3 regions of the Rhodococcus wratislaviensis genome follow, and region 3 is predicted to be linked to each of the others. Evidence: riboswitches for the same ligand, from Rfam matches in the RefSeq annotation. Region 3 holds a riboswitch; each other region holds the start of a gene.
What was found. Region 3 has a riboswitch for cobalamin ahead of WKC72_RS22610 (cobaltochelatase subunit CobN). Riboswitches for the same ligand answer to the same signal wherever they lie in the genome.

Region 1: it holds a riboswitch for cobalamin, as region 3 does, so the genes downstream of both, metE (5-methyltetrahydropteroyltriglutamate--homocysteine S-methyltransferase) here and WKC72_RS22610 (cobaltochelatase subunit CobN) in region 3, are expected to answer to the same signal.
Region 2: it holds a riboswitch for cobalamin, as region 3 does, so the genes downstream of both, WKC72_RS38550 (CbtB domain-containing protein) here and WKC72_RS22610 (cobaltochelatase subunit CobN) in region 3, are expected to answer to the same signal.

Annotation. Positions count from the first base shown of each region.
Region 1 is NZ_CP150488.1:7,853,787-7,863,556, reverse strand. It holds gene WKC72_RS35935 (2-hydroxyacid dehydrogenase) at 1-257, opposite strand, end outside; gene WKC72_RS35930 (hydroxymethylglutaryl-CoA lyase) at 254-1,192, opposite strand; gene WKC72_RS35925 (CaiB/BaiF CoA transferase family protein) at 1,189-2,442, opposite strand; gene WKC72_RS35920 (GntP family permease) at 2,468-3,898, opposite strand; gene WKC72_RS35915 (helix-turn-helix transcriptional regulator) at 4,074-5,081, shown strand; gene metE (5-methyltetrahydropteroyltriglutamate--homocysteine S-methyltransferase) at 5,125-7,386, opposite strand; cobalamin riboswitch at 7,513-7,722, opposite strand; gene WKC72_RS35905 (response regulator) at 7,847-8,455, opposite strand; gene WKC72_RS35900 (sensor histidine kinase) at 8,452-9,567, opposite strand; gene WKC72_RS35895 (ABC transporter permease) at 9,587-9,770, opposite strand, start outside.
Region 2 is NZ_CP150488.1:8,436,027-8,445,796, reverse strand. It holds gene WKC72_RS38610 (TIGR03086 family metal-binding protein) at 1-455, opposite strand, end outside; gene WKC72_RS38605 (YafY family protein) at 517-1,467, shown strand; gene WKC72_RS38600 (OsmC family protein) at 1,507-1,944, shown strand; gene WKC72_RS38595 (SH3-like domain-containing protein) at 1,955-2,290, opposite strand; gene scnC (thiocyanate hydrolase subunit gamma) at 2,287-2,976, opposite strand; gene WKC72_RS38585 (SH3-like domain-containing protein) at 2,973-3,272, opposite strand; gene WKC72_RS38580 (SH3-like domain-containing protein) at 3,269-3,712, opposite strand; gene WKC72_RS38575 (CbtB domain-containing protein) at 3,736-3,930, opposite strand; gene WKC72_RS38570 (DsbA family protein) at 4,168-4,833, shown strand; gene WKC72_RS38565 (hypothetical protein) at 4,830-5,285, opposite strand; gene WKC72_RS38560 (DUF5996 family protein) at 5,428-6,369, shown strand; gene WKC72_RS38555 (CbtA family protein) at 6,381-7,175, opposite strand; gene WKC72_RS38550 (CbtB domain-containing protein) at 7,166-7,360, opposite strand; cobalamin riboswitch at 7,383-7,515, opposite strand; gene WKC72_RS38545 (antibiotic biosynthesis monooxygenase) at 7,567-7,881, opposite strand; gene WKC72_RS38540 (alpha/beta fold hydrolase) at 7,914-8,669, shown strand; gene WKC72_RS38535 (A/G-specific adenine glycosylase) at 8,682-9,560, opposite strand; gene WKC72_RS38530 (carbonic anhydrase) at 9,661-9,770, shown strand, end outside.
Region 3 is NZ_CP150488.1:4,857,569-4,867,338, reverse strand. It holds gene WKC72_RS22620 (FAD-dependent oxidoreductase) at 1-809, opposite strand, end outside; gene WKC72_RS22615 (PPOX class F420-dependent oxidoreductase) at 948-1,343, opposite strand; gene WKC72_RS22610 (cobaltochelatase subunit CobN) at 1,375-4,977, opposite strand; cobalamin riboswitch at 5,033-5,176, opposite strand; gene cobG (precorrin-3B synthase) at 5,183-6,316, shown strand; gene WKC72_RS22600 (precorrin-8X methylmutase) at 6,341-6,967, shown strand; gene WKC72_RS22595 (precorrin-2 C(20)-methyltransferase) at 6,964-8,466, shown strand; gene WKC72_RS22590 (serine hydrolase) at 8,472-9,380, opposite strand; gene WKC72_RS22585 (LysR family transcriptional regulator) at 9,377-9,770, opposite strand, start outside.

The DNA of each region.
Region 1 (9,770 bases), 3.0 Mb from region 3:
GCCGCCCCGATGTCGACGTTGTTGAACCCGACCGCGTAGTTGGAGATCCCGCGGATCTTCGCGGCGGCCAGGAGGTCGGCGTCGAACGTGTCGCGTAGCTGTGACACCACCACGTCGTAGTCGCCGGACACGCAGACCTCCCGCAGCCGGGCGGCGTCCGGAAGCTCGTCGGGGACCTCGACGCTTCCCGCGGCGCGCAGCAGCGTGAGAGCGGGTTCGGGGATCGGGGTGGTGACGTAGAACCGGGCCGCGCTCATCGGCCGCCGCCGATGACCCACTCGAACGCGGTGGCATTGGAGCGCGCACCCTGGGCGGCCTTGGACCGGTTGGCTTCACCGAGTTCGGCGAGAGTCTTCTCGGACAGTTCCACGAGGGATCCGAACGTGGTGGGGTTCAGCCAGTCCGGGCGGGTGGCGAACAGCAGGTCCTCGCTGGCGGTGTTGCCGCTGGCGCCGGGTGCGAACGGGCAGCCGCCGAGTCCGCCGAGGGCGCCGTCGACGGTCATCGCGCCTGCCGCGACCGCGGCGAGACTGTTCGCGACCCCCAGACCCCAGGTGTCGTGACCGTGGAAGACGATGCCCCGCTGCGGGGTTTCGAGCCGGACCCGGGAGACGAGCGAGTACACCTCGGCAGGGACGGCCTGGCCGAGGGTGTCGCAGACGACGACGTCGACGGCGCCGTGGGCGCGCGGATCGTTGGCGATGTCGATGACCCGCTGCTCCGGCACCCGGCCCTCGAACGGGCAGGTGAACGACGTCGCGATGCACAGCTGGATGCTGCCGCCGACTTCCTGTGCGAGTTCGATCGCGGCGGGCATCGCGGCGAGGCTGTCCTCGGTGGAACGTCCGATGTTCGCCTGGTTGTGGGAATCGGAGGCGGAGAAGCAGTACTGGAAATGGCGTGCGCCGGCGGCGGCGGCCTTCTCCACGTGCCGGGGCGTCGCCACCCACACCCAGCAGTGGTCCAGTTCCTCCGGGGTCAGTTCCGAGATCACCTCGACGGTGTTCGCCATCGGCGGGACGAGGTCGGGGCGGGCCATCGACCCGATCTCGAGCGCGGGCACGCCGAGTTCGAGAAGTCGCCGGGCGATCTCGAGCTTCCGGGCGGTGGGCAGCATCTTGCCCGTCAACTGTAATCCGTCACGCAGGGTGACGTCGCGGAGCAGGGTGCGTGATTCGAAGGACTGCGTCATGAGAGGCCACCTACTGTGTCGTTGACGATGGAGTCGATCTGTTCCGGGGTCTTACCGAGCAGCGTTTCGAGAACCTCCCGGGTGTGCTCGCCGAGGTCCGGACCGACGCTGCGGATGGGCAGCGACTTCCCGCCGATCACCGGGACGATGCCGGGGAACCCGACCTGCTTCGGCTCGGCCTCACCGGTGTCGACGGTGAACTGCTGAATCATGTTGCGGGCCGCGTACTGCTCGTCGCTGCAGATGTCGGCGGCGGTGTTGATCGGACCCGACGGCACCCCGGCGGTGTCGAGGATCTTCAGCGCCTCGTCGCGCGAGTACTGGATCGTCCACTCACCGATCGCCGCGTCGAGTACGTCGCGGCGCGCCCACCGTCCGGCGTTGGTGGACAGGTCCGGGTCGGCGCCGAGGTCGGGGCGGCCGATGATGTCCATGTAGCGCTGGAAGATGGCGTCACCGTTGCCGGCGATGATGATGCTGTTGCCGTCGCTGCAGATGTACGCGTTCGACGGGGCGATGCCCTCCATCCGGCCGCCAACGCGTTCGCGTTTGATGCCGTACGCGAGGTAGTCGGGGATCAGCGACTCCATCATCGACAGGATCGATTCGTTGAGCGCGACGTCGATGATCCGGTGCGGCAGGGACGGACCCTGCGTTCCGGCGACCTTCGCGGCCTCGCGCTGGAACAGGGCCATCACCGCACCGAAGGCCGCGTAGAGGCCGGCGATCGAGTCGCCGATCGACACCCCCACCCGCACCGGTGGCCGGTCCGGGTCGCCGACAAGTTCACGGAATCCGCCCGCGGCCTCCGCGACCGCGGCGAATCCCGGCCGCTGCGACATCGGCCCGGTCTGCCCGAACGCCGAGATGCGGGTGATCACCAGGTCCGGATTGGCCGCGTTCAACGCGTCCGGTCCGATACCCCACTTCTCCAAGGTTCCCGGCCGGAAGTTCTCCAGCAGGATGTCGCACTTGGCGGCGAGGTCGAGGACGAGCTGCCGGCCTTCCTCGGTGCGCAGGTCCAGCACGATCGACTTCTTGTTGCGGTTGATCGTGCGGTACAGCATCGAGGTGTCGCCGGAGTAGAGCCGCCAGTTGCGCAGTTCGTCGCCGGTCTTCGGGCGCTCCACCTTGATGACCTCGGCCCCGAAGTCGGCGAGCATCCGGCCCGCGGTCGGAGCGGCGATGTAGTTACCCAGTTCGAGTACGCGCACCCCGTCGAGTGGCCGAATGGTGTTGTCGGAGAACATGGTGATCCTTAACTGGTTGTGACGCTCAGAGAACGAGGCTCATGGGCAGGACGAGCAGTATTGCGACGACCGATGCCACTGATACTCCCACCGAACACGTCTTCAGCGTGCCTCGTGTGGTCTGACCCATCAAGGACTGCAGCAGCCAGAACGTGTTGCTGGTGACATGCACCGCGAACAGGGAGCCGGCGCCGGCCGCGAGGGCGATGAGGACGGGGTCGAGGCCGAGGGTGGGCGCGATGGGTGCGAGGATGCCCGCGGCGGTGATGGCGGAGATGGTCACCGAGCCGACAGCGATGTGCAGGACAGCGGCGACCACCCAGACCATCAGCAGCGGAGCCGCGTGATTGGCGGTGAAGTACTTGCCGAGGATGTCGCCGAGGCCGACCGCGGCGATGGTCGCGGCGAGTGACCCGCCGACGCCGGTGAGGATGAGGATCTGGCCGCTCTCGCTGAAACCACTGGCGATCGCCTTCTGGATGCGGTGCTGGCCGACGCTGAACCGTCCGACGAAGCTCGTGCCGATCAGTCCGATCAGCAACGCGATGAGGGGTTCCGACACGAACGAGACGACCGGATTGCTGATCTCGGCGATGTCCAGGATCGCGCCGGTCGCGATGAGAAGGAGCGAGACGAGCAGCGGAGCGAGGAGCAGGATCAGCGGCCGGTCGTGTTCGGTCCGCTCGGTGGTGACGGTCGCGGCGCGTTGCGCCTGGGCGACGCCACCGCCGGCATCGGGCCGAGGGGTGGTCCCGCCGCTGCCGCCGTCGGTCCACTCGTCCTCTTCGTCGTCGACGACGGTCTGATGGAAGTGCTCCTCGTCCTTCTCCGGGTTCCACCAACCGCGGGTGAACAGGAACGACATGATCGCGACGGAGATCGCGACGGTCGGGATCACCAGGATCAGCCCGAAGATCAGCATCTTGCCGAGCGGCACACCGAGAAGTCCGGCGAGGGCGAGGGCGCCGACACCGGGAACCATGAGGACGATGCCGCACTCCAGGCCGATGGCGAGGGCGGTGGCCATGCGTGCGGTTCCGACCCGGCCGACCTTCGGTGCGAGGTTGCGGGCGAGCGGCGCCGAGATGACGAGCAGGACGTCGAGGAAGATGGACTGCAGCAACGTCGCGATCGTCAGCGACATCGCATAGGGCATTCGTTTCGGTCCAAACACCCGCAGAAGTGTTCCGACCAGGCGCTGGATCGCGCCCATTTCTTTCAACATGGCGCCCATCAGGACGCCGAAGGCGATCAGGAGTCCCACTTCGGCCATGATGTCGCCGAAACCGGTGCTGATGACTTCCACCGTTTCGGCCGTGCCGAGTCCCGTCGTGAGTCCGAGGTAGGCGGATCCGACGACCAGTGACACCACTGGGTTGAACTTGAAACGCACGATCATCAGAACGACCGCCGCAACGGCGACCGTGGTGTTGATCAGGATTGCTACGTCTGACATGTGCGCGTCCTTATCGAGGAGGCGGGGCAGTGACTGGTGTCACAGGTACACCCATATTATGAGCACACACTCACGATATAAGCAATGGGCCTCCGGCCTCGTGCGCCTGTCCGGTTGTTCCGGCAACCAGAAAGGCGCACGGGGCCGAAGGCCCTGTGGGTGGGATACTCGACGCATGGTCGCGCTGGATCCGTTTGCGGTGGGACGGCCGCCGGCCGCCGAGCGCAGGACGTCGGAGGACTGGAGTGAGATCCAGCTCTGGTCCGACCGCATGTACATGCCCTACGTCGTGCGTCCGCTCGGTGTCGGACTGTCACCCCGATCGAGCATGTACTCCACGACGATCGGCGACATCACGGTCACCCGGTTCTCCTACGGAATCCCCGTCTCGGTCGGCGACTTCTCGTCCGACGCCGGAAACGCGCTCGTTCTCACGACCATTCGGGGCAACGCCCGGCACCACCTCGACCACGACGCCACCGCGGACACGCCGTCTGGTGACACGTTCGTCGCCGACTGCAGTCGCGTCGACTACCTCGTCGAGTTCTCTCCCGACCACGTCCAGCTCAATCTCACCGTTCCCCACACGTTGCTCGCCGACACGGCTGTGCGGTGGTGGGGATTCGACCCCGGAGATGTTCTCTGGCAACGCAAATGCGTCATCGGGGGCGGTGGATCCGGCTGGCAGGCGCTCCTCGGGTACGCGATGCGGACGACGGGAGAGCTACCGGGACACGCCACCGAGGGGCGCATCGGGCTCAACCTGCAGGAGTTGCTCGTCGGTCACCTGCTCACCGAATGGGCGGCTCGCGCCGGAGTGGACCCGGACAGGTCCACCGGTCCGGCGGCGCCCGGCTATGTGCGGCACGCCGTCCAGTACATCCGGGAGTACGCCCGCGAACTGCCGACCTCCTCCGACATCGCCGACGCGGTGGGTGTCAGCGTCCGCACCCTGTCCGGGTCGTTCCGGAAATACCTGGACACCACCCCGGCCGAGTACGTGCGTGAGCAGCGGCTTCAGGGCATCCGGGAGGAACTGCTCACCGCATCGCCGGGTGCGACCGTCGCCTCGATCGCCGGCGCGTGGGGGTACGTCAACCTCGGTCTCTTCGCGGCGGCCTACCGACGCCGGTTCGGTGAGAATCCGTCGCAGACCAGGGCCTTCGGCCCCGTGAGTGGTTGACGAGTCCAGGGACTCCTCAACCACTCACGGGCGGCGGAGCCGCCTACAGCTCCGCGCGGACCAGCTTCGCCGCGTCGACGAGGTTGCGCAGCGACGCCTCGACCTCGGCGGGGCCACGGGTCTTCAGCCCGCAGTCGGGGTTGACCCACAGCCGTTCCACCGACACCGCCTTCAGCGCCTCCCGCAACGACGCCGCGATCTCCTCGACACCGGGCACCCGCGGCGAGTGGATGTCGTACACGCCCGGGCCGACGCCGAGATCGAAGCCGACGGCGTTGAGGTCGTCGAGGACCTCCATGTGCGAGCGCGCAGCCTCGATGGAGGTGACGTCGGCGTCGAGCCTCGCGATGGCCTCGATGACCTCACCGAACTCCGAATAGCAGAGGTGGGTGTGGATCTGCGTCGAGTCCGAGACACCCGACGTCGCGAGACGGAACGCCCCGACCGACCAGTCGAGGTAGGCCGGCTGATCCGCGGCCCGCAGCGGCAGCAGTTCGCGCAGCGCGGGCTCGTCCACCTGGACGATCCGGATGCCCGCACCCTGCAGGTCCACCGTTTCGTCGCGGATCGCCAGCGCCACCTGATTGGCCGAGTCGGCCAGCGGCTGGTCGTCGCGCACGAACGACCACGCCAGGATCGTCACCGGACCGGTCAGCATTCCCTTCATCGGACGCTGCGTGAGCGACTGCGCGTACGTGATCCATTCGACGGTCATCGGGGTGCTGCGCCGCACGTCGCCGTACAGGATCGGCGGGCGGACGCAGCGGCTGCCGTACGACTGCACCCAGCCGTTGTCCGTCGCGAAGAACCCGTCCAACTGTTCGGCGAAGTACTGCACCATGTCGTTGCGTTCCGGTTCGCCGTGCACCAGCACGTCGAGGTCCAGCTTCTCCTGCAGCGCAACCACATCGGCGACCTCGGCGCGCATCCGGTTCAGGTACTCGGCCTCGTCGATCTCACCCTTGCGCCGCGCCGCGCGTGCGACGCGGATCTGCGTCGTCTGCGGGTAGGAGCCGATCGTGGTGGTCGGCAGCACCGGAAGCGACAGCGCCGACTGGGCTTCCCGACGTTCCGCCGCGGGACTGCGCCCCGGATCGGCCGCGGTGAGCGCGTCCAGCCGGGCACGGACCGTGGCGTCGTGCAGACGCGGGTCCGTGCTGCGAGTGGACGCTGCCGCGCGGGCGAGCGCGAACTCGTCCTCGACGGACTCGCGACCGCTGGTCAGTGCGGTGCCGAGCGTGACGACCTCGCGGACCTTCTCGGTGCCGAACGCCAGCCACGACCGCAGCGCCTTGTCGAGGCCGGTCTCCGCGTCGAGCGTGTACGGGACGTGCAGCAGCGAGCACGACGTCGACACGGCGAGCGAACCGGTACTTCCCAGCAGCGTGCCGAGCGAAGCCAGTGCCGCGTCCAGGTCGGTGCGCCAGATGTTGCGTCCGTCGACGACGCCGGCGACGACGTGCTTGCGGGTCAGATCGGGAACCGTGGCGAGAGTGTCGGATCCGGCGACCAGATCGATCGCGATCCCCTCGACACCGGTCGATGCGATCGCGGGAAGTGCGTCGCCGAGGCTGCCGAAGTAGGACGCGACGAGGATCGCCGGTCGAGACTCCAGCGCGGACAACCGGTCGTAGACCCGCTTGGCCGCCGCGATCTCCTCCGGTGTGCGGTCGGCGACGAGCGCAGGCTCGTCGATCTGCACCCACTCGGCGCCCGCGTCGGCGAGCTGACCGAGCAGGTCCGCATACAGCGGGACGAGTTCGTCGAGGCGGTCGAGGAGGGGTGCGTCCGAGCCGACGGCCTTCGACAACAGCAGGAACGTGACCGGTCCCACCACCACCGGGCGGGCCGGAATGCCCAGGGCGCGTGCCTCTTCGAGTTCGCGGAGCACCTTCGACGGGTCGAGGGCGAACGTCGTCGTCGGGGAGATCTCCGGCACCAGATAGTGGTAGTTGGTGTCGAACCACTTGGTCATCTCGAGCGGGGCGACCGTGTCGTTGCCGCGGGCGGCGGCGAAGTAGCGGTCGAGGTCGCTGCCGATGCCGGCGACCCGGTCGGGCAGGGCGCCGAGCATCGCCGCGGTGTCCAGCACATGGTCGTAGTACGAGAACGTATTGACGGGCACTGAGTCGAGCCCGGCGTCGCGCAGGCTCGTCCAGGTCCGGTGTCGCAGATCCCGGGCGAGAGCGTCGAGCCCTTCGGCGTCGAGGCGGCCGGCCCAGTACGACTCGACGGCCTTCTTCAGTTCGCGATTCAGACCGATACGAGGTGAGCCCAGCACGGTCGCGGTGAAAGTGAGTGTCACGGTATCTCCAGTTGCGTACGCGGTACGGCTACCGCCGGCAAACGGGTACACCTCTCGAGCCCAGGGACGTGCTGCAGCGCGAGAAGGTCTACACGCCCAATCCACGAGGCGGTAACCGTCGGGCACGGCGTGCCCGACACAGTCGGCAGGTCTTCGGACTCGCAGGCAGCCGGTGTGACATCACACCGGACCTAGTGGCCGTCGCTTCCCAGGCGGTTGCCCAGTGCGTGGTGACGGCGGTCGTTCCTGCTCACCGCTGCGGGACAGTCCCGGATTTTCACCGGGTTCCCTCTCACACGCGCGAACTCCGGGGAGTCCGACGTGCTTCGACGCCAGGTGCGGTCTTCGGGGCTCCTCACGACCGTGCCGGGCGAACCAGCTGCAAGGCCAGCATAGGCCTTCGGCCCGTGCGCGGTTAAGGGGTCCCTGGACTCGTCAAGCACTCACGGGCGCGAAGCGCCTACAGCCAGCCGTTCGACTCCGCGGCGCGGACGGCCTCGGCGCGGGTGCTGGCGCCGGTCTTGCCGATCGCCGAGGACAGGTGGTTGCGCACGGTACCTGCGGACAGGAACAGCGCGGCCGCGATCGAGGCGACCGGCGCACCGTCCCGCGCCGCCCGCAGCACGTCGGTCTCCCGGTCGGTGAGCGGCGATTCCCCGCTGACGAGACTGTCGGCGGCCAGAGCCGGGTCGACGACGCGCAGTCCGGCATGGACGCGCCGGACGGCGTCGGCGAGTTGCCGGGCCGGGGTGTCTTTCACGACGAACCCCGACGCACCGGCCTGCAGTGCCTTGCGCAGGTAGCCGGGACGGCCGAACGTCGTCACGATCAGGACGCGGGTCTGCGGCATCTCGGCCCGTAATGCCGCGGCCGCGGCGATCCCGTCCAGGCCGGGCATTTCGACGTCGAGGAGCGCGACGTCGGGGGAGTGCTCGCGCGCCGCCGCGACGACCTCGTCGCCGCGCCCGACCTCCGCGACGACCGTCAGGTCCGCCTCCAGGTCGAGGAGGGCGGCGAGGGCACCGCGGACGAGTGCCTGATCGTCGGCGAGCAGCAGCCGGATCGTCACGGGACCTCTTCCTTCAGCACGTGCAACGAGAATCCGCCCGGTTGCGGGTGGGTGATGACGACCCGGGCTCCGGCGGCGGCGGCGCGCTCCCGAAGGCCCACCAGCCCGTTCCCGTACACGGATTCACTGCAGCCGGATCCGTCGTCGACGACGGTGACCTCGCGTTCGCCCACCGTGACGGAGCAGTGCGTCGCGCCGCTGTGCCGGACCACGTTCGTGACACCCTCCCGGACCGTCCACGCGAACAACTCGCGCAGGCCGGTGGGTACCGACTCGGTGCTGTTGGGCAGCTCGGCCTCGATTCCGGCCGACCGCAACGCTTCCCCGGCCCGGGCGATCTCCACCGGAAGCGACAGCCCCCGGATTCCCTGCACGGCCTGCCGGACATCCGCGAGCGCGTCGCGGGAAAGGCGTTCCAGGTCCGCCACTTCCGTGCGCGCCCGGTCGATGTCGATGTCGAGGAGCCGGCCCACGAGTTCGGCCTTGACGGTGATGACGGTGAGGGAGTGCCCGAGGATGTCGTGGAGGTCGCGGGCCATCCGGGTGCGTTCCTCCTGCACGGCGAGTCGTTCGCTCGCTTCCCGTTCCCGGACCAGTTCGATGTTGCGGTTGATCAGCTTGGTCACCCCGAACATCGCGAATGCGGCCGCGCACACGCCCAGCGAGAGCCCGGTGCCCGACCCCCAGTCCATCACCGCGGAGATCGCTTCCACGAGAACTGCGACGGTCAGCGCGGTGATCCCGCCGAGCCACGCGGGGAACAGCATGACCGCGGAGACGGCGAGGAAGACGGAGGCGGACAGCCCCGACGATCCGACGGCGACCACCATGACGGCCGCGAGCCCGAACAACGCCACCACGAGTGGCACCGCCTGGTTCAGCGGCGGCCGAAACTCGTTGTGCGCGCGCCGGGTATGCGACCACCGGAACATCGCGAGGTACGTCACCGCGAAGGCCAGCGTGGCGATCATCCCGATCCAGCCCCGGACCTGATCGCGGGCGGCCCACCCGTCGAGGAACGGCTGGAAGAGGAAGACGGTCCACGCGGCGGCGAAAATGAATCCGAAACGGCCCCATCGTCTGGTCACGACGGGGCCGTCGGTGGTGGTCACGGCAGTCACGATACCGCCGTCACACTCGCTCGGTGTCGCGCTGGAAGCGCCACGCCGCACCGCCGACGAAGATCGCCAGCCACACCGCGACGTTCAGGAGCCACGTCCACTGCATCGCGTCACCGGTGAGCGGTGCGTGCACCAGTTGACTCAGCCCGTACGTGGGCATGAACTGCGCGATCGACGCCCACACCGAACCGTCC
Region 2 (9,770 bases), 3.6 Mb from region 3:
ACGGCGAGCACGGCCTCGGCGAGTTCCGGGCGGGTCTCGGAGGGTTGGCCGGTGGCGACAGCCAGGTCCCAGCCGTGCACGAGGGTCTCGTTGATGTACCCCCAGATCGCGGCGCGGCCGGGAACAGTGCCCCACGGCGCGGTCACTGTTGCGTCGAGTCGGCTGTCGTCGGTCCAGACGGGCCACATGCGGTCCGCGGCGGACCGGTAGGCGTCCGCATAGCCGTCGCCGGGGATGTCGGTGACGACGAGCGGAACGGTGCCGGGGTCGCCCCCCTCGCCGATGACGCGTGCCCTCTCCACGGTGGCGACGAGGTGGCCGAGCAGGGTGCGGACGTCGAAGTCGGTGCAGGGAGTGGACGCCGTCAGCTGGTCTTCGCGGACCTTCTCGATGAGGCCGGTGGTCCAGGTGAGGGCTTCGCGGTACAGGGGTCGGGGATCTGTTGTGTTGGTCATGAGGCAACTATCGCCGCGAAACATGACATCTTCTGTCATGTATTTCTGCCAGACTTTTCCCATGCGTGCCGACCGCCTGCTCTCACTCGTCCTTCTGCTCCGTAATCGTGGACGCATGTCGGCGTCGGCGCTGGCCCGCGAACTCGAGGTGTCGCCGCGCACCGTGCTGCGGGACATCGACGCATTGTCGACTGCGGGGATACCGGTGTATGCCGAACGCGGTCGTGACGGCGGCTTCGAGTTGCTGCCGGGATTCACCACCGACCTCACCGGTCTGACCGTCGACGAGGCCAAGGCCCTGCTGGCGGCAGGCTCGGCGATGACGTCGGAATCGCTGGGCATGGCGCCGGCATTCGCGTCGGCGATGCGCAAAGTGGTGGCGGCGATGCCGGACGCGCACCGGGCGGCGGCGACGAAGGTGGCGGAGCGGGTGTTCGTCACCCAGGGAACGTGGCTGACCGACCCGGAACCGGTGGACGATCATCTCGGGCTGATCCAGCAGGCGGTGTTCGTGGGCCGGCGGCTGAGCATCCTGTACCCGTCGCGGGGCAACGACGCGGTGTGGCGCGTCATCGACCCGCAGGGGCTCATCCATGCGGCGGGACGGTGGTATCTGGTGGCGACGGACGCCGGCCGCGACCGGACGTACCGGCTCGAGCGCATCGAGGACGTCCGCGAACTCGACGAGCCGGCGCAGCGATCTGCCGACATCGACCTCGCCGCGATCTGGGAGCGTCGCCGTTCGGCGTTCCGGGCGCGCGGGACGCCGGTGGTCGCCGACGTTCTCGTGGGCCGTGAGCGCCGCGACGACCTGGTGGAGCGTGCCTATGCCGTCCGCTCCGAGCAGTCGGTCGACGACGACCGGGTGCGGCTGGAAGTGGTGTTCGGTGACGACTCCCACGCACGCGGGGTTCTGTGGGCGTTCGGCGAGGACGCGGAAGTGCTCGCACCGGACGCTCTGCGGGCCGCCCTGCGTTCCCGGGCGCTGCGCATGTCCGCCCGGTACGAGTAGGTTCGACACGTAAACCGAAGAACCACGAGAGGATGTGGCATGCCGACACGTACCGCACGGACCGCTTGGAACGGATCGCTCGAACAGGGAAGCGGCCAGGTGGAACTCACCAGTTCCGGTGTCGCGACCTTCGACGTCTCGTTCCCGAAGCGGGCGGCCGAAGAAGCCGGTGGAACCACCAGCCCGGAGGAACTGATCGCCGCGGCGCATTCCTCCTGCTATGCGATGCAGCTGTCCGCACTCATCGCGGAGGCAGGCGGGACCCCGCAGAGCCTCGAAGTGAAGGCGGATGTCTCACTCGGACCGGACAACCCGGGTTTCAAGCTCACCGGAATCAAGCTGACGGTCCGCGGTGAGGTGGACGGTCTCGACGCCGACGGGTTCGCCAAGGCAGCTCAGGCAGCCAAGGAGTCCTGCCCGGTGAGCAAGGCGCTCACCGGAGTCGAGATCACGCTGGACGCGGCACTCGAGTCCTGAGTCCAGCCGGCTACTGACGGTTGAACCGTGCGCGCACTTCCTCCATCTTCGCCTGGAGTTCGTCCGGGCTGATGACGCCCTTGTCCATCAACGCGTGAGCGGTGGCGACGACGGACCGGGAGCGGACGGGGAAGTCGCGGTAGATGGTTTCGCCCAGCTGGTCCTCGGTGTGGCGCCTGTCGAGATTGTCCCAGGCGCCACGCCAGGACAGGCATTCCGCGGTGGCCTGCATACTCGATTCCCACGGGTCGGGCTTGCGGTCGAGGTCCGGTAGCGTCACGTCGTTGCGGGTCGTCTCCGGTGTCAACGTGTTCAGGATGACGTCGTATGCCTTGTCCGTCATCATCGTGCGGTTCCTCCGTTGTCCGAGGGTGGTGTGGTCGCGGTCCAATCGACCTGCGGGACGGCGACACCGATCATGGTGTCGCGGGTGACGATCGACGCAAGTTGTTCCTCACTCCACCCCTCGGTGCCCTCGGGGCGCATCGGCATCACCATGAACCGTGATTTTTGATTCGAATCATGCACGCGCACTTCGACATCCGGCGGGAAGTGCAGACCGAACTCCGCGATCACCTCGCGTGGCCAGCGCACCAACCGGCGGCGATAGTTGGGGGTGCGGTACCAGTCCGGAGACATACCGAGAACGGGCCGCGGATAGCACGAACACAACGTGCAGACGATGACGTTGTGGACGTTCGGGGTGTTCTCCAGCACGTAGAAGTACGTGTAGTCGCTGGGCGTGCCCGACCCGGTCGGGTCGCGCCAGTCGATCCCCACTTCCTTGCAGGTTTCGGTGCCGTCCGCCAGCAGTCGCTTCTTGAACTCCGGGTCGACCCACGCTTTCGCGACCAACTTCGAACCACCCGAAGGCCCCACCGACTCGGCCCATTCGGAGAAACGGCGGTGATCCTCGCGGGAGAACAGTCCGTGTTCGATGGACAGTTCCCGAATGGCGGTCTCCAGGATCTCGAACTCGCTGACCTCTTCGGAGGCCTGGATCGGGGCGTGATCGCCGTGCGAATGCGTCATGTGTCCGCCTCTCCTGCCGGCTCGAGCCAGCGCTCGGAGCACTCGGTTTCCAACGTGTCGATCTCGAATCCGGTGTAGCGGGGCCAGAGGTCGGTCTGCCGGAAGCGGACGACGTAGAACGGCTCGGTCCGGCCGTCGTCCACGCGTCCCCACGCCTCGTCCTCGGGGATCACCCACTCCGGGCGGTGTTCGACGACGACGCCGGTGCGCCCGCGGATGAATGCCTGGGTGCGGGTGTGGAACATCGACGTCGCGTCCTTGACGGTGACCCGGTCGCCGATCTCGAACTTCGTCATGACTGGCCTCCGGTCGCTTTCCCGCCGGCAGACCTGGCCCGGACCTCGTCGATCTTGGCGGAGAGTTCGTCGGGCGTGATCAGGCCCTTGTTGATGAGCGTCTTGGCGGCCACCGTGATCCACCGCGCGTAGTACGGCAAACCGAAATAGAGCGTTGCGCCCAGGTCGTTCTCGGCGCGACGGCGCTCTTCGGAGTTCCACACACCGCGCCACCCGAGGCATTCGCACGTGACGTATGTGCTCATCTCCCAGTCCTCTTCGACCTTCTCCTCGTACTTGACGGGAAGGGCGGTCTGGCCGCCGACGTCGTGGAGAACGTGTCGCAACGCGTCGAACGCGGAATTGGACAGGTAATACGGCGAATCCATCTCTGCGTGATGGACCGGGCCGTACTCCGCGACCCTGTTCGCCTGTGCTTCGAAATCTGCTGGAGAGTTCATCGCGTGCTCCGGTCGTGGTGGAACTAGTGACAGGGAACTCCCAGGAGATGGCGGCCGTCGTGCATCAATTCGTGCAGGTACATGCCACTTCGGGAGATCGCACCCTGGTCGAATCCGACCAGGTAGAGGGTGAGCAGAGCGAGCAGGACGACTCCGACGGCGATCAACACGATTCCGAGTGACTCGACGGACTTGCTCGGTGACGAGACGTAAACCATGGCTACTCCTGGAGCAGTTCGGGTTCCACGATCATCGAGTCGCCGATTGTCCGGGCATCGCAACGAGCGCCCCTCACTCAGCGGCACGATCGATACGACGTTACTCCCGCCGTGTCGATCCCCTCACCGTACCGTTCGGTCGAATCCGGCGTGCGGAAATGCAGCACGGCGAACCAAGACAAACATCGTGACGAACCCGGCGGAACAGAATGCGCCGGCGATTCGTTTTACCGAACTGTGACGACACAGCAGAACACCGACGGCGACATCGAGATCGAGATCTGGTCCGACGTCGCCTGCCCCTGGTGCTACATCGGCAAGCACCGTTTCCTGGCCGCCCTCGCGGAGTTCGAGGGGCGCGACCGGGTGAACGTGGTGTGGCGGTCGTATCAGCTGTCGCCGGAGACGCCGGTCGGGGAACGGCGCAGCGAGCTCGACGCCCTGGTGGAGAGCAAGGGCATGCCTGCCGAGCAGGTCCGTCAGATGTTCGGTCACGTTGCGCGCACGGCGGCCGACGAGGGGCTGCGTCTCGACTTCGACACCGTGATCGCCGCCAACACGTTCGACGCCCACCGGTTGATCCAACTGGCGGGCGACAAACGAGATGCCGTGGTGGAAGCGCTGTTCCGCGCCCACTTCGGCGACGGCGCCGTGATCGACGACCGAGAGGTGCTCGTCGACATCGCGGCGCGGGCCGGGCTCGACGCCGACACCGTGCGCGCCGAACTCGAGTCCGATGCCGGCGCGGACGCGGTCCGCGCCGACCTCGACACCGCCCGTCGACTGCAGGTGTCGGCGGTGCCGTTCTTCGTCGCCAACCGCCGCGTCGCCGTGTCCGGCGCCCAGCCGAAGGACGTGTTCCTGCAGCTTCTGACGCAGGCGAGCACGGCGGCGGTGAACTAGCGGCGCGTGAAGTACCGGTTGGCGTCGGGCCGGAACATGAGTGCCACCGCCGCGATCACCGCCACGAGGTGGGTGAGCCGGGCGGTCGCGATCACCGCGACGTCGAGCGTCAGACCGGAGACGGCAGACATCGGGTCGTTGCCTGCCGATACCCACGCGATGGGTTCCATCACGAGTGATGCGACGCCGAACACGCCGAGACCGATCGCGAGGGTGTTCCGCGCCCACGCCCCGCCACTGCGGAATCGGGTCATGACGAACAGCACCGCGCCGTAGACGACGACGCGGACGATGAGTTGTCCGGCGAGGCTGCCGACGTCGGCGCCCGGGCCCTCCAGCGCCGTCGACGTGTGCGCGATGGCCTCGACCATGCCGGCGAACAGGGCAAGTCCGAGCAGCCAGTGCGCGCGCTCGACCGTCTGCGGGATCGAGGGTGCAGTGCGAGTGGTCATGTCCCCATGCTGGTATCGGTGACGTCGCGGCACATCACCCCCGAGAGTGGAGTCCACCCCTACCCGGGTATCGGTGCGACGCGCTTGCCATCACCCCGCACGAGGGGCACATTGAAATGCACGTCGTCGGCAGGGAGGCACTGTGCGCGAGCAGACACGATCCGGAGATGCATGGCCGGCGTTGAAGGTGGGCGACTGGACGGCGACGCGGGACACCGTGCACATGTGGACGCAGATCGTCGGGAAGATCCGCTTGGCCCACGCACCGTTGATCAACCACTGGTGGCAGGTCCCGCTGTACGTGAGCCCCCGCGGTCTCACGACGTCGACGATCCCGTACGGTACCGACTGTTTCGACATCGAATTCGACTTCGCCGAGCATCAACTGGTGATCCGCACGAGCACGGGCGGCACCGGGACGGTTGCCCTCGAACCGAAGTCGGTGGCCGATTTCTATGCGGAGACGATGGACACGCTGGCCGAATTGGGTGTGGTGACGACCATTCTGGCCCGGCCCAACGAGGTGGACCCCGCCGTCCCGTTCGCGGAGGACACCCAGCACTGTTCGTACGACGGTCAGGCGGTGCACCAGTTCTGGCGGCAGCTCGTGCAGGCGGACCGCGTCCTGCACGAGTTCCGTTCCCATTTCATCGGGAAGGTCAGTCCCGTGCACTTCTTCTGGGGTGCGCTCGACCTGGCCTGTACGCGGTTCTCCGGGCGAACCGCACCGACTCACCCTGGGGGAGCACCGAACTGCGGAGACTGGGTGATGGTCGAGGGCTACTCGCACGAGCTGAGCAGCTGCGGTTTCTGGCCCGGTGGTGGCGTCGAAGGTGCGTTCTACGCGTACGCCTACCCGGAACCCGATGGCTTCGCCGACTACCCGGTCGGGCCCGACGGAGCTTTCTACAGCAAGGAGAACGGGCAGTTCCTGCTGCCGTACGAAACCGTCCGCACCGCGGACGATCCCGATGCCGCACTGCTGAAGTTCCTGCACAGCACATACGACGCGGCCGCCGAGCGGGGTGGCTGGGACCGGGCCGCCCTGGAGGCGGACCCGGCCCGATGGGACAAATCCCGCTGACGCCCTGTGGGTCAGGCGGCGTTCGCCGGCGCGGGCGTCGTAGCCCGGGTGGCGCGCTCCGTGAGGAACGCGAACGCCAGTCCGAGAACCAGCCACAACGTGGCCTGAGTCGCGAGGGACGAAAGGCGGAACTGCCACAGCAGCACTGCGGGGAAGTCGTCGCCCACTTCGTTGACGGTGGGCAGTACGAGGTAGCCGACGGTCACCACCACGAGGAAGGCGAGAACCGGTGCCGCGATCCGCACCGACAGGAACTCCTGAGCTGCGACGGCCTTCGCCGCGAAGACGGAGGCCACCACCGCGAGCAAGCCCAGCACGACTGCGGCGAGCCACAGCCAGGTTCGCTGGGTGATCGTTTCGGGGTCTCCGACAGCGGGCGGGTTGGCGGGGTACTTGAAGAACGGCACCGCCTCGATTGCCAACCAGCCCAATGTGGCCAGTGTCAGCCCGAGCAACGGTCCCGACAGCGTCGTCACCCGACGCGCGTAATTCGCGACGACGGCGAAGATTGCTCCCAGTGCCAGGCCCGCGAGGGACGTGGCGAGGAACAGTCCGAAACGCTGTCCGTCACGGCTGACCAGTGCCTCTTCCTCGTCGTGCGAGTGCCCGGCCGGCTCCTCTGCCTGCGTGGCGTCGTGCGAGTGGACGTCGGCTTCGGCGGCGCTGTTCGACTCTTCGATGGCGATGGCCGCATCGATGTGCGACTCACCGAGGACGAAGGCGACGCCACCGGCCAGGATGCCTGCGATCAGACCGGCCAGCAGGCCGCGGATGAGGAGTTTTGCGAAGGAATCGGTCAGTGGCATGGCAGACCCAGGAGGTGGCGGCCGTCGTGCATCAATTCGTGCATGTACATGCCACTGCGCGAAATCGCGCCCTGGTCGAATCCCACGAGATAGAGAGCGAGCATCGCGAACAGAACGATCGCGAAAGAGATGACGGCGAGACGGGTCGTATCGACCGACGAGCCGGGTGCGTAGGCGAGTGCCATAGTTCCTCCTGGGATTTCGCGTCCCCTAGGTCCAGGCGATGGCCGCAGTATCTGGCTGTCGGGTGGCTCCCGTGAAGGACTACTCCGATTTACAGTGGCGCGACCGCTCCGGGATTGCACCGGATTCCTGCCGAACCATCGCTTTGTCCTGCGAACTTTTGCACCCGGCGGGCCGTCGTGTCAATCTTCCCGCTCGGCCCCGTCTCTCAGCTCTTGTTCGCTGCCGCGACGTCGAGAACGACCTCGAACTCGAGCAGCGAAGCTCCGGACGCAACCGGCTTCTTCTGCTCACCCGCGTGTGCTTCCCGGGCCGGACCGTCGCGCCACGCCGCGAATGCCTCTTCGCTCTCCCACTGGGTGACGACGAAGTAGCGGTTCTCGCCCTTGACGGGGCGCAGAAGCTGGAATCCGAGGAAGCCGGGGGAGTTCTCCACGGCGTGCGCGCGCGCTGCGAAGCGCTTCTCGAGTTCGGGGCCCGCGCCCTCGGGGATTTCGATTGCGTTGATCTTCACCACTGCCATGCGGGCGAGATTACTCCGCTAGCGTCGGAGGGGTGGCGGGTGAGAGTGCGTTGCACGACGAGGGTGGGGCGGGACAGCCGATTCTGCTGTTGCACGGGCTGATGGGCAGCGCCCGGACGTGGGGGCGGCACGTGTCGTGGCTGCGCGAGCACGGCCACGTCTTCACGTTCGACGCCGCAGGTCACGGCAGGCCCGCACCCGCGCAGCTGACGACGGAAGCGTTCGTGGAAGACCTCGTCGCAGCACTCGCACCCTTCGCCGAACCGTGGGTGGTGATCGGTCACTCGATGGGCGCCCTGCACGCGTGGTGCCTGGCCGCCGAACACCCCGAGAAGGTGTCGGCGCTCGTCCTCGAAGACATGGCCCCCGACTTCCGTGGCCGGACCGCCGCGGACTGGGCGGCGATGATCTCGAACTGGCCGCAGCCGTTCACGACGCGGGAAGACCTCTTCGAGTTCTTCGGTCCGGTTGCCGGACAGTACTTCCTGGATTCGTTCGAGAAGCGCGCCGACGGCTGGTACCTGCACGGCGACGTCGACACGTTCCGCGACATCTCCGAGGAGTGGGGCGGCAGGCACTTCTGGGACCAGTGGGAGTCGATCACGGTGCCGGCCCTGCTGATCGAGGGGGAGTTCACGATCACCCCCGACGGTCAGATGCGGACCATGGCGGAGCGGCATCCCGGCGCCCAGTACGTCCGCATCGAGCAGGCCGGTCACCTCGTCCACGACGACCAGCCGGAGCAGTACCGGAAAGTGGTCGAGGCATTCCTCGACGGGCTCGGCTGAGCCGACCGGGGGTTAGCTTCCCTCGCCCGCGAGGGCGAAGAGCCCGTTTTCGGTCTGCTCGACGAGTCCGTCGATCAGCAGGGAATGGAGGGCGCGGTCGCGTTGGCCCGGATCGCCCGGCCACACCTGGTCGAGCCGGACCCGTTCGACGGGGGCGGAGCTCTCACGGAGTACGGCCATGAGCTTGCCGCGCACCTGACGGTCGGTGCCTGCGAACTTCTGGACCTTCCGGCGCTCGCCGGTGTGCGCGGGACGTCCGGCGTCCAGCCAGGCGCAGCTCGGCAGCGGGCAGCGAGCGCATTCGGGCGAGCGGGCGGTGCACACGGTGGCCCCGAGTTCCATCAGGGCCGCGGAGAACGTGGCGGCCCGCGCGCGGGTCCTGGGGAGCAGCGCGGACACGTCGGCGAGGTCACGCGTGGTCGACGGATTTCCCGGCTCGGCGCTTCCGTGCACGGCCCTGGCGACCACCCGCCGGACGTTCGTGTCGACGACGGGGACCCGCTGTCCGTAGGCGAAGCAGGCGACGGCCCGCGCGGTGTAGGCACCGATACCGGGCAGGCCGAGGAGAGTGTCGACGTCGCTCGGAACCACGTCGCCGTGCTCGGCGGCCAGTACTCCGGCGCACTCGTGGAGCCTCAGCGCGCGGCGCGGGTAGCCCAGCTTGCCCCACGCGCGCAGTACGTCGGCCTGACTCGACGCGGCCATGCGGGACGGGACGGGCCAGCGCTGCACCCATTCCTCCCAGATCGGGGCCACCCGGACGACGGGCGTCTGCTGCAGCATGATCTCGCTCATCAGGATGTGCCAGGCGGTGACGCCGTCGCGGCGCCACGGCAGATCCCGGGCCTGTACGTCGTACCAGTTGATCAGCGCGGAGGAGTCAACGGCCACTTCGTCCTCACAAGTCCCTTCGTTCACGGGGGAAACAGATTTTCCGCGGTCGTCACATTCCCGTCGCGACGGTGCGACATGCCCGGTGCACAATGATCCCATGCCTAATTCCAACCCCGTGTCCGCGTGGAAAGCCCTGCGTCAGGGTAACGACAGATTCGTGAGCGGTACCTCGCTCCATCCCAGCCAGGGCATCGCCGATCGCGCGAA
Region 3 (9,770 bases):
ACGATCCAGCGCTGACCCTCCACCGGGAAGACGACACCCAACCGTGTTCCGTCCGGCGGTGTGGGCGCGACGATCAGCGCCTTCCATGGGCAGTCCTCGTGCGGCGGTCGGGCATAGAACCGTGTCGCGTAGCCGACGTCGACGTCGATGACCGACATGTCGGGTCGGCCGTATCCCAACTCCTCGAGCCAGCGCGGCGTCCGGGAGCCGCGACCGCTCGCATCGACCACCAGGTCGGCGGACACAGTCTCCTCGGTGGCGCCGGCTCGGCGCGACTGGATCGCCACCCCGGTGATCCGCTGCGCCGTGGCGTCGGTGACGAATCTCTTGACGTGGCAATGATCGACGAGATCGATGTTGGAGATCTGGCACACCCGCCGACGGATCTGCCATTCGAGGAACGGCCGGGTCTGGCAGGTGATGAAGATCCCGCTCGGTACCCGCAGCTTCCACACGCCGCGGTGGTACCAGGCGAAGTCCGACGTCATTTCGACTTCTGCCGATCCTCCCTCGATAAGTTCGGAGGTGAGACCGGGGAAGGACTCCTCCATCAGGCTCAGGCCGCGTTTCCAGATGCTGTGGACGTGACGACCCTGGGGAACTCCCATGCGAGGCTCGGCGCTGTCGACCAGGTGATCCTTCTCGAATATCGTGACCGTATCGAAGTAGTCCGCCAGGACGCGGGACGCGAGCAGGCCGGCGATGCTGCCGCCGATGACGACGGCGTGTGCGTCCCGGCGTGGAACATTTACGCGCCGCGATCGCGATGATCGGTCAACGCGGCGACGCAGGGCGATGTGGTGGTTCACGGTGATACTCCCGTCTACGGGACATACCCACCGTGATCCCCGCGCTCGCACCCCACCAGGCCCCCTGGGGTGACCTTCCGGCACCCGAGGGTGCGACATCGGCCCCCTAGGTGCTCGATCCGGCCTGGATTCCCGGGGCTACCGGTCGTCGGGCGTGACGGCGAGTCCGATGGTTCCGGTCTTTCCCCGGCGCAGGAGGCTGCCTTTCATCGTGAGCCAGCCGAGGATGCCGTACTTGCGGGCGATCACGTCCCGCGTGTGATCGGTGTCGGCGGCGTCGAGGATCACGGCGCGGGCGGGAACCTCGGGTCCCTTCGGCTTGCCGCGCGCATCGCACGCGGCAACCGTCACCTCCGGGTTGCGGCGGATGCGTTTGACCTTGTACGAGTCGGTGACCGTCCACATCAGCAGGCGTTCACCGTCTGCGGCGGCCCACAGCGGTGTCGCCACCGGGGTGCCGTCTTTCCGAAACGTGGTGAGCAGGACATATTTCGCGGCCGACACCCGGTCGAATTCTGTGGTCACCGGGCCCATGCTAGACCGAACCGCGGAGCCGGACGGTTCGTCAGTCCCCTTCGAGTTCGCCTTCGGTCTCGAGGTACACCTGCCGCAGGCCGTCGAGGGTCTGCTGCTCGGGGTGCTCCCACATGTTCCGCTCGGCCGCCTCGAGCAGACGTTCGGCGATGCCGTGCAGGGCCCACGGGTTGGACTGTTCCATGAACTTGCGGTTCTGGTCGTCCAGCACGTACGACTCCGCGAGCTTCTCGTACATCCAGTCGGCGACGACGTTGGTGGTGGCGTCGTATCCGAACAGGTAGTCGACGGTGGCCGCCATCTCGAACGCACCCTTGTAGCCGTGGCGGCGCATCGCCTCGAGCCACCGCGGGTTCACGACGCGGGCGCGGAACACCCGGGACGTCTCCTCCGACAGGGTTCGGGTGCGCACCGACTCGGGCCGGGTGCTGTCGCCGATGTACGCCTCGGGCGACTTCCCGGTGAGCGCCCGCACGGTCGCGACCATGCCGCCGTGGTACTGGAAGTAGTCGTCGGCGTCGGCGATGTCGTGTTCGCGGGTGTCGGTGTTCTTGGCCGCCACGGTGATTCGACGGTACGCGGTCCGCATGTCGTCGGCGGCGGGGGCGCCGTCGAGTCCGCGGCCGTACGCGAAACCACCCCACGTGGTGTACACGTCGGCGAGGTCGGCGTCGCCGCGCCAGCTCTTGGAGTCGATGAGCTGCAGCAGTCCGGCCCCGTAGGTGCCCGGCTTCGACCCGAAGATGCGGGTGGTCGCGCGCCGTTCGTCGCCGTGCTCGGCGAGATCCGCCTGCGCATGTGCGCGCACGAAGTTGCTTTCGGCGGGTTCGTCCACCGCGGCGACGAGCCGGACGGCGTCGTCGAGCAGTGCCAGGACGTGCGGGAACGCATCACGGAAGAAGCCGCTGATCCGGACCGTGACGTCGATGCGCGGCCGGCCCAGTTCCTCGAGGTCGATCACCTCGAGGTTCACCACGCGCCGGCTCGCCTCGTCCCACACCGGGCGCACACCGAGGAGCGCGAAGACCTCGGCGATGTCGTCGCCGGACGTGCGCATCGCGGACGTGCCCCACACGGACAGACCCACCGACCGCGGCCACTCTCCGTGATCGGACTTGTAGCGGTCCAGCAACGATTCGGCCATCGCCTGGCCGGTCTCCCAGGCGAGCCGGGACGGCACGGCCTTCGGGTCCACGGAGTAGAAGTTGCGGCCCGTCGGGAGCACGTTGATCAGGCCGCGCAGCGGCGACCCGCTCGGCCCGGCGGCGATGAAACCGCCGTCGAGCGCGTGCAGCACCTGGGCGATCTCGTTGTCGGTCTCCCGCAACCGGGGCACCACCTCGGTGGCAGCGAAACGCAGGATCTTCGCGACGGTGTCGTCGTCGGTGAGGGTGCCGGCGGCGTCCGGATTCCAGTCGGCGTCGTGCATGCCCTGCACCAGTGCGTGCGCCTGCTGCTCGATGTCGTCTACGCGGGTGCGGGATTCGTCGCCGTCCTCGCTGAGGCCGAGCGCCTCGCGGAGTCCGGGAACGTTCTGTTCGCCGCCCCACATCTGCCGGGCGCGCAGCATCGCGAGCACCAGTTCGACCTCGGCGTCGTCGCGGGGGGCCGCACCGAGGATGTGGAGGCCGTCACGGATCTGGACGTCCTTGATTTCGCACAGCCAGCCGTCGACGTGCAGCAGCATGTCGTCGAACACGTCCTCGTCGGGCCGTTCCTCGAGTCCGAGGTCGTGGTCCATCTTGGCGGCGCGCATCAGCGTCCAGATCTGCTGGCGAATGGCCGGCAGCTTCGACGGATCGAGCGCGGAGATGTTCGAGTGCTCGTCGAGGAGCTGCTCGAGTCGCGAGATGTCGCCGTAGCTCTCGGCGCGGGCCATCGGCGGAATCAGGTGATCGACGAGGGTCGCGTGGGCGCGGCGCTTGGCCTGCGTGCCCTCCCCCGGATCGTTGACCAGGAACGGGTAGATCAGCGGCAGGTCGCCCAGCGCGGCGTCGGTGCCGCACGACGCGGACATGCCGAGCGTCTTGCCGGGCAGCCATTCGAGATTGCCGTGCTTGCCGAGATGGACCACGGCGTCGGCGCCGAATCCGCCGGCGGCGGCGTCCGCCGCGATCCACCGGTAGGCGGCGAGGTAGTGGTGACTCGGCGGCAGGTCCGGGTCGTGGTAGATGGCGACCGGCTTCTCCCCGAATCCGCGCGGCGGCTGCACCATCAGGACGAGATTGCCGAACTGCATTGCGGCGATCACGATTTCACCCGCAGGATCTTGCGAACGGTCGACGTACAGTTCGCCCGGCGCCGGTCCCCAGTGCTCCTCGACACCCTCGCGCAGATCGGCGGGCAGCGCCGAGAACCACTCGCGGTAGCGGGCGGCGGAGATCCGGATCGGGTTGCCCTCGAGCTGCTCCGCGGTCAACCAGTCCGGGTCCTGGCCGCCGGCGGCGATGAGGGCATGGATCAGCGCGTCGCCGTCCTGGGCCGCGAGACCCGGCACGGAATCCGGCCCGTCCGCGGGGCCGAGGTCGTATCCGGCGGCCCGCATCTCGGTGAGCAACCTGATCGCGCTGGCCGGGGTGTCGAGACCGACGGCATTGCCGATGCGGGCGTGCTTCGTCGGATACGCCGACAGCATCAGAGCGATCCGGCGGTCGGATGCGGGGATGTGCCGGAGTCGGGCGTGCCGGACGGCGATGCCCGCCACCCGGGAGGCGCGCTCGGCGTCGGGAACGTAGGCGGAGAGACCGTCGGCGTCGATCTCCTTGAACGAGAACGGCACCGTGATCAGCCGGCCGTCGAACTCGGGGACCGCGACCTGGGTGGCGACGTCGAGCGGCGACAATCCGTCGTCGTTGGACTCCCACGACTCACGGCTGCTGGTCAGGCACAGTCCCTGCAGGATCGGCACGTCCAGCGCGGCCAGCGCGGCGACGTCCCACGCCTCGTCGTCGCCGCCGGCCGAGACGCCGGCCGGCTTGGTGCCGCCGGCGGCGAGCACGGTGACCACCATCGCGTCCGCCCGGCGCAGCGTGTTCAGCAACTCCGGTTCGGCGGTGCGCAGCGACGCGCAGAAGATCGGCAGCGGGGTGCCGCCCGCCGTGTCGACGGCGTCGCACAGCGCCTCGATGTAGCGGGTGTTCCCGGCCAGGTGCTGGGCGCGGTAGTAGAGAACGGCGATCGTGGGGCGGTCCGGGTTCGCGTCGGGAGCGAACGGCGCGACACCCCAGCTCGGCAGGTGGACCGGCGCCTCGAAGCCGTGACCGGTCAGCAGCACGGTGTCAGACAGGAAGTGGTGCAGCTGGGCGAGGTTGTCGGCGCCGCCCTCGGCGAGATAGTTGTGTGCCTCAGCCGAGACACCGGCGGTGACGGTCGAGCACTCCATGAGTTCGGCGTCCGGGGCGTGCTCGCCACCGAGGACCACCACGGGCAGTCCACTGGCCAGGACCGCGTCCAGCCCCTCTTCCCACGCCCGACGACCACCGAGGATGCGCACCACGACCAGGTCGGCGCCGTCGAGCAGTCCCGGCAGATCCTCCTCGACCAGCAGCCGTGCCGGGTTGGCCCAGCGGTAGTCCGCCCCGCTGGCGCGTGCGCTGAGCAGGTCGGTGTCGGAGGTGGAGAGCAGCAGGATCACGTGTGGAGCCTTCCTGGGGGTGTCGCGCCCCGTGGCGGTGGTTCTGTACGGAACCGTAGGTCGGAGGACGGCAGGTGAGGGTCTGGCTCGCCCACCGGTTTCGGAGGGCTCACAGTGGCGCGACCGCACCGGACTTTCACCGGCTTCCTCACCTGCTGTCGCAAGTGCTGGTGATGCTACCCGGGGCCGGACGTAACCTGGGACCATGGTCGACTCCCGTTCCCGCCCCGATGCATGCCCCGGCGCGCTGCAGGTCCACCAGGCCGCCGACGGTGCACTCGCCCGAGTCCGCCTCCCTGGAGGTGTGCTGACCTCCACCCAGCTGCAGACCCTCGCGGAATCGGCCCGCGACCTCGGGAACGGCGAGATCGAACTGACATCCCGCGGCAACGCGCAACTGCGGGCGGTCCGCGAGCCGCAGGAGTTCGCCCGCCGTCTCGCCGACGCGGGTCTCCTGCCGTCGGAAACGCACGAACGGGTCCGCAACATCCTCGCCTCGCCGCTGACCGGCCGGATCGGTGGTCTCGCGGACCTGAGGGATCTGGTCGACGAACTCGACCGGACGTTGTGCGCGGACTCGGCGTTGGCGGGCCTCCCCGGCCGCACCCTGTTCACCCTCGACGACGGGCGCGGCGACGTCTCGGCGCTCGGCGGCGACTTCGGCGTCCATGCGGTGAGCGAGACGGAGGTCGCCCTGGTTCTCGCCGGTCGCGACACCGGCGCCCGGATCACGACGACGGAATCGGTGACGGTGCTCCTCGACGCCGCCCGCGTCTTCCTGGAGCTGCGCGATCAGCACTGGCGGCTGTCCGAGATCCCCGACGGGGTCGAACGGACCCTGTCGGCCTTGACGCTCGCACCGATTGCCGACCCGGTGAGCGGGTTCGACGAGCATCGGCCGCCGATCGGGTGGCTCGACCAACTGGACGGCAACGTGACCCTCGGCGGCGGTCTCGCATTCGGGATCCTCGACGCCCGACTGGCCGAGTTCCTCGCCGCGGTCGAGAAGCCGGTGATCGTCACACCGTGGAAATCGGTGTTGCTGTGCGATCTCGACGAGTGGTCCGCCGAGCAGGTGGTCCGGGTCCTCGCCCCGATGGGTCTGATCTTCGACGAGAACTCACCCTGGCTGACCGTCAGCGCCTGCACCGGGCAGCCCGGATGCGAGAAGGCGCTCGCCGATGTGCGGTCCGACGCGCGGGACGCCGTCGCGAGCGGCGAACTCCCGGTGGAGGGCCGACAGCACTGGTCGGGCTGCGAGCGGTGCTGCGGGCGGCCCAAGGGGGAGGTCGCCGACGTCGTCGCCACGGAGACGGGTTACCGGGTGGAGGAGCCGTGACCGCGGTGCCTCTATCGTGAGCGAATGATCGAGTACATCCGAGACGGCGCGGAGATCTACCGCCAGTCCTTCGCCACGATCCGCGCCGAGGCGGATCTCAGTGCCTTTCCCGAGGACGTCTCGCAGGCCGTGGTCCGCATGATCCACGCGAGCGGTCAGGTCGACCTCGTGGACGACGTCGCGTTCACGCCCGGTGTCGTGAAGGCGGCCCGCGCGGCGTTGGCGGGCGGGGCCCCGATCTTGTGTGACGCGCAGATGGTGGCGGCAGGCGTGACCCGGAAGCGTCTCCCGGCGGACAACGAGGTGCTCTGCACGTTGCGCGACCCCCGGGTCCCGGTGCTGGCGGAGCAGATCGGGAACACCCGTTCGGCGGCCGCGCTCGAATTGTGGGGCAGCAAACTCGAGGGTGCCGTCGTCGCGATCGGCAACGCCCCGACCGCCTTGTTCTACCTGCTGGACATGATCGAGTCCGGTGCCCCCCGGCCTGCCGCGATCGTGGGCGGTCCGGTCGGTTTCATCGGTGCGGCGGAGTCGAAGGAAGCGTTGATCGAGCACGCGAGTGAACTCGACTATCTGGTGGTCCGCGGCCGCCGCGGTGGCAGTGCCATCACGGCTGCGGCGCTGAATGCGATTGCGAGCGAGGTCGAATGAGCTCCGAAGAGCGCGTGACCGGCAAACTGTGGGGCGTCGGCATCGGACCGGGCGACCCGGAACTGGTGACCGTCAAGGCCGCGCGGGTCATTGCCGAGGCCGATGTGGTGGCGTTCCACAGCGCCCGGCACGGCAAGAGCATCTCCCGCGCGGTCGCGGCGCCGTACCTGCGTGAGGGCCAGATCGAGGAGCACCTCGTCTACCCAGTCACCACCGAAACCGTCGACCACCCGGGCGGATATCAGGGGGCGATGGACGAGTTCTACGAGGAGGCGTCGCAGCGACTCGCCGCCCACCTCGACGCCGGTCGTTCGGTGGCGCTCCTCGCCGCGGGCGACCCGCTGTTCTACAGCTCCTACATGCACATGCACAAGCGGCTTGCGCAGCGTTTCGAGGCGGAGGTGGTTCCTGGGGTCACGTCGATCAGCGCCGCCTCCGCCGCGCTCGCGATGCCCCTCGTCGAGGGCGAGGAAATCCTCACCGTCCTGCCCGGAACCCTGCCGCGCGGCGAGCTGACGCGGCGCCTCCGCGAGACCGACGCCGCCGCGATCCTGAAACTGGGACGCACCTACCCGGCCGTCCGGCAGGCGTTGAAGGACTCCGGCCGCATCGACGAAACGTGGTACGTCGAGCGGGCCAGCACCACGCGGCAGAAGATCGACGCCGCGGACGACGTCTCCGACAGCGATGTCCCCTACTTCTCGATCGCCATCGTTCCCAGCCCGTCGAACGCCCGCCGCGACGATGCGGCACCGAAGGGCGAACTCGTCGTCGTCGGGCTCGGTCCCGGCGACCAGGCCTGGACGACACCGGAAGTGCAGCACGAACTGTCGCTCGCCACCGACCTCGTCGGCTACGGCCCCTACATCGACCGTGTCCCCGAACGTCCGGGCCAGCGCCGTCACTCCAGTGACAACCGCGTCGAGGCCGAACGCGCCGCGATGGCTCTCGACCTGGCGAAGAACGGTGCCCGCGTCGCCGTCGTGTCGTCCGGCGACCCGGGTGTGTTCGCGATGGCCGCCGCGGTGCTGGAAGTCGCGGCCGAGGAGCAGTGGCGCGGCGTCCCCGTGCGCGTCCTGCCCGGTATGACCGCCGCGAACGCCGTCGCGAGCCGGGTCGGCGCACCCCTCGGGCACGACTACGCCGTCCTGTCCCTGTCGGACCGGCTCAAACCGTGGGACGTGGTGGCGCAGCGCATCTCGGCGGTCGCGAGCGCCGACATGGCCTTCGCGGTCTACAACCCCGCATCGAAGTCACGCACGTGGCAGGTCGCCGCGATGCGCGACCTGGTTCTCGAGCACCGCTCCCCCGACACCCCGGTGATCATCGGCCGCGACGTGGCAGGCGCGCAGGAGTCGGTGCGGGTGGTGCGGCTCGCGGACCTCGACCCGGCAGAGATCGATATGCGGTGCCTGCTCATCGTGGGCTCGTCCATGACGACCGTCGTCGAGAACGAACACGGGACCAGGGTGTTCACGCCCCGGCGTTATCCGGGCTGAGTACCTCACTCGACGCGGCCGGAGCGGAGTTCGGTCACCGCGATCCGGGCGGCATGCCCGATTGCGGCATCGACCACCGGAAGCACGGGATCGGTTCGGGCGGCGCGGGTGAAGACGGCGACAGCGACGGGAGTCTCACCGGGAAACGTCACCACGGCCACCTCGTTGCGGATGGCGCCGATGGTCCCGGTCTTTCCGGCCACGTCCACCTCGGAATACGGAAACCCGGATCGGATGCGGTGCTGCCAGATCTGCGCGGACATCACGTGCCGGACGAACTCGCCCTGCGGCCCGGGCACCGCCCGTCCGGTCCAGATCGCGTCGAGTAGCGAAGTCATCTCCCGCGGGGTCGTCGCGCTCGCATACGACGGGTCGTAGGCGGACACCGTCCACGCCTCGTCGTTGTCGGCGAGCGCCGCGAATGCTTCGGCGGTGGTGTGCGCGTGGGCGTCGATCACCAGGCTGCGGTGCGCATCCGCTGTGCCGCCGATGATCCGCGTGCTCGTCATGCCCAACTCGGACAGTGCCAGCTCGACGCTCTCCAGTCCCACCTGCCCGAGAACGAGGTCGGCGGCGGCGTTGTCGGACACGGTCATCATCGACAGCGCCAGATCCCGCCAGCTCAGCACCACAGGGTCATGGAACGTCGACACCCCGGTCGGCCCCGGGGTGCAGTCGGCCGGATTCACCCGGACGGTCGCGGTCGGCGACAACTCCCCGGATTCGAAAGCGCGGCACAGGGCGACGAGCAGCGGAAGTTTGTAGACCGACGCCAGCACCACGAGGTCGTCCGCACCGACCGCGATGTCACCCCCGTCCTCGGTCGGGGTCCCGACGCGGCGGGCGTGCAGCCATCCGGTGCACCCGGCGTCGGCGAAGACGTCACGGATGGCCTTTTCCGCCGACGGGGTCATCGATCGGCCCTGAACAACACCCGGTCGAGGGCGGCAGCGGACGGTGCGACGTCGGACCCGGAGCGCCAGACGATGCGCAGGCGCAGCGCGAGGTCCTCGCGCAGCAGATCGACCCAGGCCACACCCGGCATCACCGTGGGTGCCGTCGCCGTCACGCCGAAGTGACCGCCTGCGGCCACGTGCGTGAGAATTTCTCGCGGACCCGGTGCGACCACGATGCCCGGGTCCAGCCCCCGGGCCCGCCACAGGTCGACGAACAGGTCGTGGGCCGGCGGATTGTCCGAGCGAGGACCGGTGGCCAACGCAAGCCCGCGCAGCATCCGGACCTGCGCCTTCTTCGCGACCGCCGCCGGGTGGTCGTCCGGCACCACCACCCATCGCCGAAGCTTG